3 regions of the Bacillus seohaeanensis genome follow, and region 3 is predicted to be linked to each of the others. Evidence: riboswitches for the same ligand, from Rfam matches in the RefSeq annotation. Region 3 holds a riboswitch; each other region holds the start of a gene.

Region 1 (3,190 bases), on a different contig from region 3:
TATAAGGTCCACTAGTATCATAGATCCGAACTGGTGGGTTTTCACTCTCGCCAAAGGTACCGGTTGTTGGACTTAGTTCAATTTCACGCATTGGCACCTTAATATCGGGTCTTGAGCCTTCTACATAAACTTTTTTGCTTCCTGAAAAGTTGGACATGATGGAAATGTTTTGTTCATTTAATGAGGTTGTTGACATAAAATAAATCTCTCCCTTTTAAATTTTTAAAAGACGAGATCTAGAACATAACAGAGGTAGTTTTAAAACAAATGAAGCACATAAAAAAGCTGAATCCATTAGTAATAAACGGACCCAGCTTGACTATGTAGAAGTAGTTTTACATACTTGTGAATTTCTAACTTCCCTACGCTGGCATGATCCAGATCAGGTCCAAAGAGTCAAGAAACTTTAGCGCGTTTCTTTCTCAGCCCAACTTATTGGACTCCCCTAGTTATTGCTATTAAGTTTACATTCATTAGTATACATGAGTTTGAACGAAAGTGAAATAATATTTTAAAAATATAGAAGGTATACACAAAAAAACTGGTGTTATCTAACTGTGGAGTTTTTGGATCCCGGTCCATACGGATGTCCTTTATTAGTGGATTTGGATGGGAACTAACTAAGAAGCAAAGGGACGATTCTTCTTTTGGTTCAGCGAGGCTAGAGGGTCGTCTCTGTGTTTTCAATATTTACTAAAAATAAAAAATAATTGTAATTTTTCTAAACATTTGATATGTTTGAAAAGAAAATTGAATAGTTGTAGAAACAGGTGCAGCAAAATGAATTTCATTTTAACTGCTTAAAAGGGAAGTTCGGTTAGATTCCGACGCTGTCCCGCAACTGTATTTGGGAGCGATTCGAAAAAACCACTGTTTTCATTATTACGAAAATGGGAAGGTTCGAAAAGCGATGATCTTAAGTCAGGAGACCTGCCTGTTTTAGCAAACATCAATACCTACGCGGATAGGAGGTGTTAAGTGCGAGATAGTAGAGCGTGTTTTTCATTTTTGCCATCAACATGCTTATTTAAATATTCATTCGTACCTTAACAACTTCTTATGAGGAAGTTGTTTTTTTATTGGCTAGAAAACTGTAAACCATTCGTATGTAGATAATTTTTAAACAAGAACCGTTTACGTTTAGCTGCCGTACTCAGCCTACTTAAGCTCGCATTATCTAAAGGAAAACGTGCTCTTTCTTTGCTTTTTGCTTGGAGGGGCTAATAAAGGCGTTTGCACAATTGTTCTTGGACTATTCAGGAGACGCTCACTTTATAGGAGGACACCGTTGTTTGGATCAGTGAATTACTTTACCAATTCTTTCAAAATATGCATAATGAACAATTTCAATTTAGACGAGTCTTGTTCAATCGATGAAAAATGGACACTATTGAAAGCAGAAATACAAGAAGTAACAGAGGGACAGCCTGAAAAAGAGATTTATATGCAAAATCTTGAAAGGGCTTACTTCGAAGTGAAAGTGGAACTGTTAGGATGGGAGGATGAAAAGGATGGAAACTGAAGTGAACTATTTTCCAGGTCTTGAGGGTGTGATTGCTTCTAAAACAAACATCTCATTTCTTGATACGGTACAAGGGGAAATTGTTATAAAAGGCTATGATTTGATTAAGCTTTCTCAGACGAAAGAATACTTAGATATTGTTCATCTTTTACTGGAAGATACGCTTCCTAATGAACTTGAAAAAGCATCTGTATTAGAAAAGCTAAAGAAGGAATATGACATTCCAGAAAAGTTATTTACGATATTCAATCTATTGTCAAAGCAAACTCATCCGATGGATGGTCTTCGTACAGGAATATCTGCACTTGCCGGCTACGATAAGCATATTGATGATCGCTCGTTACAGGCAAATATGGACCGAGCCTATAATCTGCTAGGGAAAGTTCCAAACATTGTAGCAAATAGTTATCGAATCATTAATGGAAATGAACCTATTCACCCACTCCAAGATCTATCTTATAGTGCTAATTTCTTTTATATGCTTACAGGGAGAAGGCCTTCTCCACTCGAAGAAAAGATATTTGATCTTTCTCTTGTTTTATACAGTGAGCACGAGCTACCTAACTCGACATTTACAGCTAGGGTGATCGCGTCTACACAGTCCGATTTATATGGAGCCCTGACTGGAGCAGTTGCTTCATTAAAAGGAAATTTGCATGGTGGTGCAAATGAAGCAGTTATGTACATGTTAAATGAGGCTGATACTGTTTCAAACTTCGAAGAAATGCTAATGAAAAAACTGTATAACAAGGAAAAAATTATGGGATTTGGCCATCGAGTATATATGAAAAAAATGGATCCAAGGGCACTTATGATGAAAGAGGCATTGAAGCAATTATCTGATGTCAAGGGTGACTATAATCTTCTTCAGATGTGCGAAGCTGGAGAAAAAATCATGGAAAGAGAGAAAGGGCTTTATCCAAATCTAGACTACTATGCAGCACCTGTTTACTGGATGCTAGGAATTCCTATTCCATTGTATACACCAATTTTCTTCAGTTCAAGAACGCTCGGTCTTTGTGCACATGTCATTGAACAGCATGAAAATAACCGGTTATTCCGACCACGTGTACTTTATACAGGAGAACGCCGTACCCTCACCAACTAATGGTTACGTTTGAAATGAATATCGATAGAAGGGGAAGATAGTTGTGATTAAAATGAATGAGCAAACAAAAGTAGACACTTTATTAGAAGAAATTGCGGATTATGTACTGCATAAGGATATTACAAGCACGGAAGCTTATGAAACAGCTCGTTATGTTCTGCTCGATACACTAGGTTGCGGAATTCTTGCATTAAATTATCCAGAATGCACAAAGCTGATGGGACCGATTGTGCCGGGGACAACCGTTCCAAACGGAAGTCGGGTTCCAGGTACATCATTTGTACTCGACCCTGTTCGAGGAGCATTTAACATCGGGTGTATGATTCGTTGGCTCGATTACAATGATACTTGGCTTGCTGCAGAATGGGGACACCCATCAGATAATCTTGGTGGTATATTAGCTGTCGCTGATTATGTAAGTCAGGTTCGTCTTGGCAAAGGGGATAAGCCTCTAACTGTACGAGAAGTTCTCGAAATGATGATTAAAGCACATGAAATTCAAGGAGTGCTGGCATTAGAAAACAGCTTAAACCGAGTTGGCCTTGATCATGTACTATTTG
Region 2 (3,190 bases), on a different contig from region 3:
GTACTTCTGAACTTTATCCTTTAATGAAGCCCAGTCGAGCAAACGAGAAGAGTCATCGTATCCTTTTTTCGTAAAATAAGTGCCAGTGTGCCAATTTGATCCCTCGAATAAAGGGTAGCTACCTTTTTCTTGTGCTAGTTTCATGCTTGCTTCGATGGTTAAATAAGCAATTTTTTCATAAAGTGTATCCGCATAGTCAACTGCCTCTTCGCTTTCCCATTTGATTCCCTTTAATGCAAGCAAGTGATGCCAGCCAAACGTACCTAATCCAATCGAACGATATTTTTCATTTGTCAACTTTGCTTGCAATACAGGAATTGTATTTAAATCGATGACATTATCTAACATTCTGACTTGTATTGGAATTAATTTTTCAAGTACATTTTCTGGGACAGCTCTTCCTAAATTTATAGAAGAAAGGTTGCAGACAACAAAATCACCAGGGGTTTTGACGGTAATAATTTTTCCGTCTGATGTGTACTGCTCGTCCACGGTAGTCGGACTTTGGTTTTGGGTAATCTCGGTACAAAGATTAGTGCAATAAATCATACCTTGATGATGATTCGCGTTTTGGCGGTTGACTTCGTCTCGGTAAAACATGAACGGTGTACCGGTTTCAAGCTGGCCCTTCATAATTCCTTTTATAACCTCAATTGCAGGAACCTTTTCTTTCGAAAGAAGAGGGTTATCGACACATTCCCAATAACGAGCACGAAAATCTCCATCTCCTTTTTCAGCATCATAAAAATCCTCCAAACTGTAGCCCATTACTTTTCGTACTTCATGAGGATCGAAAAGATACCAATCTGCTCTTGCTTCTACTTGCTCCATAAATAAGTCCGGAACACATACGCCCGTAAACAAATCATGTGTTCTCATTCGTTCATCCCCGTTATTCAATTTCGAGTCGAGAAAGAGGAAGATATCTTTATGCCAAACATCTAAGTAGACGGAGATTGCTCCTTTTCGCTGACCAAGCTGATCAACGCTTACTGCTGTATTATTTAATTGCTTCATCCACGGAATCACACCAGACGAAATGCCTTTAAATCCTTTAATATCACTCCCACGGCTTCGGATTTTGCCAAGGTAGACACCTATTCCACCACCTGATTTTGAAAGATTGGCGATGTCGGTATTACTGTCGTAGATACCTTGGAGACTATCATCGACCGTATCGATAAAACAACTAGAAAGCTGTCCATAACTTTTCCCCGCATTTGCTAATGTAGGAGTAGCAACTGTCATATATAAATTACTTAAAGCCCAGTAAGCGTCTTTAACAAGTGAAAGACGTGATTCTCGAGGTTCATTCATCATAAGGGTTACGGCAATCATCATGAATCGTTCTTGTGGCAACTCATAGGTGTTTTTTTCGTGATCCCGGGCAAGGTAACGGTCCGCTAATGTTCGCAATCCAATGTATGTAAAAAACTTATCTCTATTAGGAACAATCATATCCCCAAGCTCATGCAGCTCTTCTTTTGAATATTTTTCTAAAATAATAGGATTATATATTCCATTGTTTGTTAGTCGGACGATTAATTCATAAAAGCATCCATAGTTTTGATTAGCCGGATAGTTCCTATTAATCGCAGCCTCTTTGTACAGTTGTTGCATATAGATTCTTGAACAAACATACGTCCAATCAGGCTCTTGCTCGGAGATATTCGCTAAACCTTCAAGCAGTAAAAGATTATTGATTTGCGATACCGTATACGATTTTTGGGATTCAATTGTGGTAATGAGTCTAGAGATATAATCATCTGTATTCAGCGTAGGAAAGTCCGCTGCAGCACTTTTTATAAAAGACGTTAATTTTTCTGGTGAAAAGAGTTCTTCTTTCCCGTTTTTTCTTTTAATAATGGTTGTTTCTAATTTAATACTCATTATGTTTCCTCCTTTTTTGTACTAGAAGGGGAAGAATAAAATAAAAAAATCCACTCCTGGAAGTAGGGTGGATTTAAACGATACTTTACATAGAGATAGAAAGTAATCTGTGAAAGTATCGTCTCATTATCTCAATCCCCGAAGAATAAGAAACTTTGTAAGAAACAGGCAGGTCTCCTGACTTGTGATCATTCTACTTTGGAACCTTCCCATATACGATATGTATACAGTGGATGAACCATTTCGTCACACTTACAGTTGCGGGGACAGTTCTGGAATTACACCAGATTCCCTATTAAGCCGTACTCGGCACCTTTTCTTACTGTTATAAAAAACAATATTTAGTTGCATGTGTTGTTTTGTGACACTATATATAGTGAATTTCCTAATATAGAATATAGTAAACGATAGAAATTGATATTTCAATACTTTACATTTGCTTCTTAATCGTATATGAACGTTCATAAAATGCATCTAATACAATGGAAAAAGAGGCTGGGACAAATGTGCTCTAGGTGAATAAAAAAACGAACTAATTCTTTCATTTGAAGGCGAATTAGTTCGTTTTTTTTATAAGTCTTCATAAAACTTGTTGTTCTTTTTAACTTGTTCTAGCTGTTGATTGGAGTGCAAGACGAAGACTCCTGCGGGAAAAGCGGAACAGGTGAGACCCCGCAAGAGCGCAGCGCATGTCTAGCTCCAGCGGCTAACTCGCTATGAAAAAGATGAAATACCCTAAAGGCAAAAAGCGCCTTTTGGGTATTTCCCTATTTTCTTCGCGAGCAAAACGAGCCGCTTCCGCTTTTCTCGGAGGCTCACCGACCGCCCGCGGAAAGCGAAGTCTTGACACGGAAATCAACAGCGGTGTGTAACAGTGATTACTAAACAATTTAACCTGACATTGTTCGTCTTTAGGGGATAGTACTTTAGTTATGTCCCAGCCTCTTTTAGCTTTATGAATCCAATTTAATCCCGATAAATTTCATTTCGGTCATATCTTCAATTGCATATTTAACCCCTTCTTTGCCAATGCCACTCTGTTTGACACCACCGTATGGATGATTATCTTGGCGGTAAGTGGAGATTTCATTAACCCATACTCCACCCATTTCTAATTGGTCTGCTACACGCATCGCACGATCGATATCCTTTGTGAAAACCCCTGCTTGTAGCCCGTAAATGGAATCATTCGAAAACTTAATAACTTCCTCTTCACTATCAAAAGGAATGACCGATACAATCGGTGCAAAAACTTCCTCGGCAATGATTTTCATATTTTGATCAACATTTGTCATAATCG
Region 3 (3,190 bases):
TTTTTTATTTGCTCCCATTCCGAATCAGGGCCAGAGGTGACAATTTGAATGCCGGCATTCCCTTCAAAATGGTGTTGCGGAAAGTAGCGGGTGTTATAGGCAATCTTGTAACGGCTTGCCTGATTCCAATCAAGTATGAAACGAGTTTGCATCGCTAGTGCTGCCCGCCCGATAATTCTCAAGTGTGTATCCCGCCAGTAACCAAATCGCTTATTTAAGCCTAAATATTCGTCTCCGATATTAAATCCGCCGACATAGCCGACTTTACCATCAATAATTACAAGTTTCCGGTGATTTCGGTAATTAATCCTTGGGTTAATAAAGGGAATTCGTGATGGAAAAAATACTTCAACTTCTCCACCGGCAGCGATAAACTCCCGAAAGAATTTTTTTCTTGTTCCTCTAGAACCCATTTCATCATACAGTATTCTGACCCTGACGCCTTGTTTTGCTTTTTCCGTAAGCTTATCAACAATACCTTTTCCAAGTTTGTCCTTTTTTAGAATATAATATTGCAGATGTATATGATTTTCAGCTTTGTCGATATCTGCTAATAAGGAGTCAAATTTTTCTTTCCCATCGGTAAAGATATCCACTGAATTTTCTTGCGTAAGTACTGCTCCATTGTTGATTAGATGCATATATATTAAGTCTTGATGCTTATAAGTTGCTTCTTCTCTAAAAGGAAACTCGTGGTTTTTGAGATGCTTTATTTGCTCTGCTATCAACCCCTCAATTCCAATTTTATTAATATCTTCCCATTCAAATAAATGTTTTCGACTTAAGTTTTGTCCGAATATAAGATACATGATAAATCCTAGTAATGGTATGAACAAAAGTACCATCAACCAAGCCCATGTTGCTCCTGCATCTTTTCTTTCGAGAAAGATGACAACAGCAGCAAATGCTACGTTGAGAACAAATAAAACACCTAATAAAATAGCTAAAATATCCATTAATTATGCTCCTTCAGTGAAACTTTCACTAGCTGTACATATAGTTGTGCCAAATGTGTACACTTCTTATATAACATATATAGCTTCCTAAAAATAGTATATACGAAAAATGGTGGAAAAAAGGATAGAAATATTTTTGGTTCAATGAATTATAAATGAACATGGAAATTATCCTATAAAAAGTACATTTCTTCCGTTTCAAACAGGTGAAAGGTCCGTCCCTTACCGCTTTAAAGTGCTGAGGGACGGACCTTTTGTTTACTTATTCATTTGTAGACGTCTTTCCCTTCGTTTTTTTGCATCTTCAAATAGTTCTTTTTCTTCTTCTGTTTGAGGGATAACACCTGGCACCTCACTTGGAGCTCCATCGTCATCTATGGCCACCATTGTTAGAATTGAGGTGGTGGTGAGTGTTCGCGACCTCATTTTTAAGTTTTCACACTCGACTTTTACATACACTTCCATTGATGTTCTCCCAGTAGAAATCACGAAGGCTTCCAACGTTAAAATATCACCAACTTTTGCAGATGATAAGAAGTTGACTGTGTCGATAGAAGCGGTGACAACGACCATTTTACTGTGTTTCATAGCGGATATTGCAGCGATCTCATCAATATAGGCCAATATTGTGCCTCCAAAAATTGTTCCCATATGATTTGTATCCGGGGGTAATACTAGTTTTGTTTGGATTGTTCTAGAATCATTTGACGATAGCTTCTCCATGACATTAATCCCTCATTTCCTAATTTTTTTGAGAGGGAGAGGGTAATAGTTTCTCTTCCAACAAAAATCCCCATCACTCAAAAAGAGGATGGGGAAGAGAAAACATTGATAAATTATAGACAAATGAGATAAACTACCTGCCTAGTAAACTACCTTTGTTCTATCTTCCCAACTCCCGAAGAAGATAACACGTCATAAATATGGCAGGTCTCCTGACTTGTGCTTCCTTCTACTCTAAGACCTTCCCATCCTGCTCGGACAGTGGATTCTCTTATTTCGTCAGCACATACAGTTGCGGGAACAGTTCTGGACTTTCACCAGATTCCCTATTAAGTCTATAGTAGACACCATATTTATTGGGGTATGAAAATAGTTACAATAAAGTAAACGTTAATTTAATCATATAGGTAGAAACCTTTAAATACAATCTGTTTTTTATTGAACAGGTTCTTGCTCTGTTACAACTTGCTCATCTGCTATATCTTCCGGTGTTGCTTTTTTTACAAATAACGATACAACAAAGCCGACAATTGCAAAACCTAGCGCGATAAGGTAAACAAGCTCAACTCCAGCCACGAATGACTGAGTTATTGTTTCTGGGTCCGTTGGGGTTGCGGAGGATTCCAAGTAACTTTGCCGTCTTCCTGTCATGATACTAATAAACACAGACACCCCGATTGCACCAGACACAGGTTGCAACGTGTTCATAATCGCCGTTCCATGAGGATACAATCGTTTTGGCAGCTGGTTTAATCCGTTTGTTTGCGCTGGCATCATAATCGCTGCAACGGAAAGCATTAATACGATATAACAGGCGATTATGACCCAAATAGGTGTATCAATTCCGACTCGACTTAATACAAACATAACCCCTGTTAGCAAGAATGTTGCCGGGATCATTAACTTCCGTGGACCGAACTTATCGAAAAGTTTTCCCATAACTGGCGACATTAACCCATTCAACAAACTTCCTGGAAGTAAAACTAACCCTGCGGTCGCTGCGGAAAGTGCTAATGGCCCTTGCATATACATCGGTAAAATAATTTCTGATGAAAACATCGACATAATGATAATGATAAATAAAACAACGGCTAGTGTGAACATCGGGTATTTAAATACTCTTACATCTAGCATAGGTTCTTCTAGTCTTAACTGGCGGATTGTAAATAAAACTAATGATACAGCGCCAATTACAATTGGCAATAAAACTTTCGGTTCAAGAAAACTTGCATCTCCTTCTCCAGCAAAGCTGAAACCTAATACAACGCCACCAAATCCTAACGTAGAAAGAAGAATGGAAAGGACATCAACTTTCGGCTTTGTCACTTCACCAACATTTTGCAAATACTTAAAGGCAAAAGCGATGGAGAAAAGAGCAAATGGAATAACCGTAATAAATAGGTATCTCCATCCTAAATGTTCGACAATAATTCCTGATAATGTTGGACCGATAGCCGGGGCAAACATAATAACAAGTCCAACTGTTCCCATCACGGCACCGCGGCGCTCTG

What was found. Region 3 has a riboswitch for cobalamin ahead of ACFSUL_RS00525 (acyl-CoA thioesterase). Riboswitches for the same ligand answer to the same signal wherever they lie in the genome.
Region 1: linked by a shared signal. The riboswitch ahead of ACFSUL_RS17115 (hypothetical protein) and the one ahead of ACFSUL_RS00525 (acyl-CoA thioesterase) in region 3 are both predicted to bind cobalamin.
Region 2: linked by a shared signal. The riboswitch ahead of ACFSUL_RS19840 (ribonucleoside-diphosphate reductase subunit alpha) and the one ahead of ACFSUL_RS00525 (acyl-CoA thioesterase) in region 3 are both predicted to bind cobalamin.

Annotation. Positions count from the first base shown of each region.
Region 1 is NZ_JBHUMF010000031.1:765,740-768,929, reverse strand. Features, by position in the region: gene thiC (phosphomethylpyrimidine synthase ThiC) at 1-196, opposite strand, end outside; TPP riboswitch at 343-457, opposite strand; cobalamin riboswitch at 752-952, shown strand; gene ACFSUL_RS17115 (hypothetical protein) at 1,289-1,522, shown strand; gene mmgD (citrate synthase) at 1,512-2,630, shown strand; gene prpD (2-methylcitrate dehydratase) at 2,683-3,190, shown strand, end outside.
Region 2 is NZ_JBHUMF010000033.1:1,354-4,543, reverse strand. Features, by position in the region: gene ACFSUL_RS19840 (ribonucleoside-diphosphate reductase subunit alpha) at 1-1,890, opposite strand, end outside; cobalamin riboswitch at 2,041-2,221, opposite strand; gene ACFSUL_RS19835 (aldehyde dehydrogenase family protein) at 2,844-3,190, opposite strand, start outside.
Region 3 is NZ_JBHUMF010000001.1:102,128-105,317, forward strand. Features, by position in the region: gene cls (cardiolipin synthase) at 1-956, opposite strand, end outside; gene ACFSUL_RS00525 (acyl-CoA thioesterase) at 1,215-1,679, opposite strand; cobalamin riboswitch at 1,865-2,046, opposite strand; gene ACFSUL_RS00530 (MDR family MFS transporter) at 2,115-3,190, opposite strand, start outside.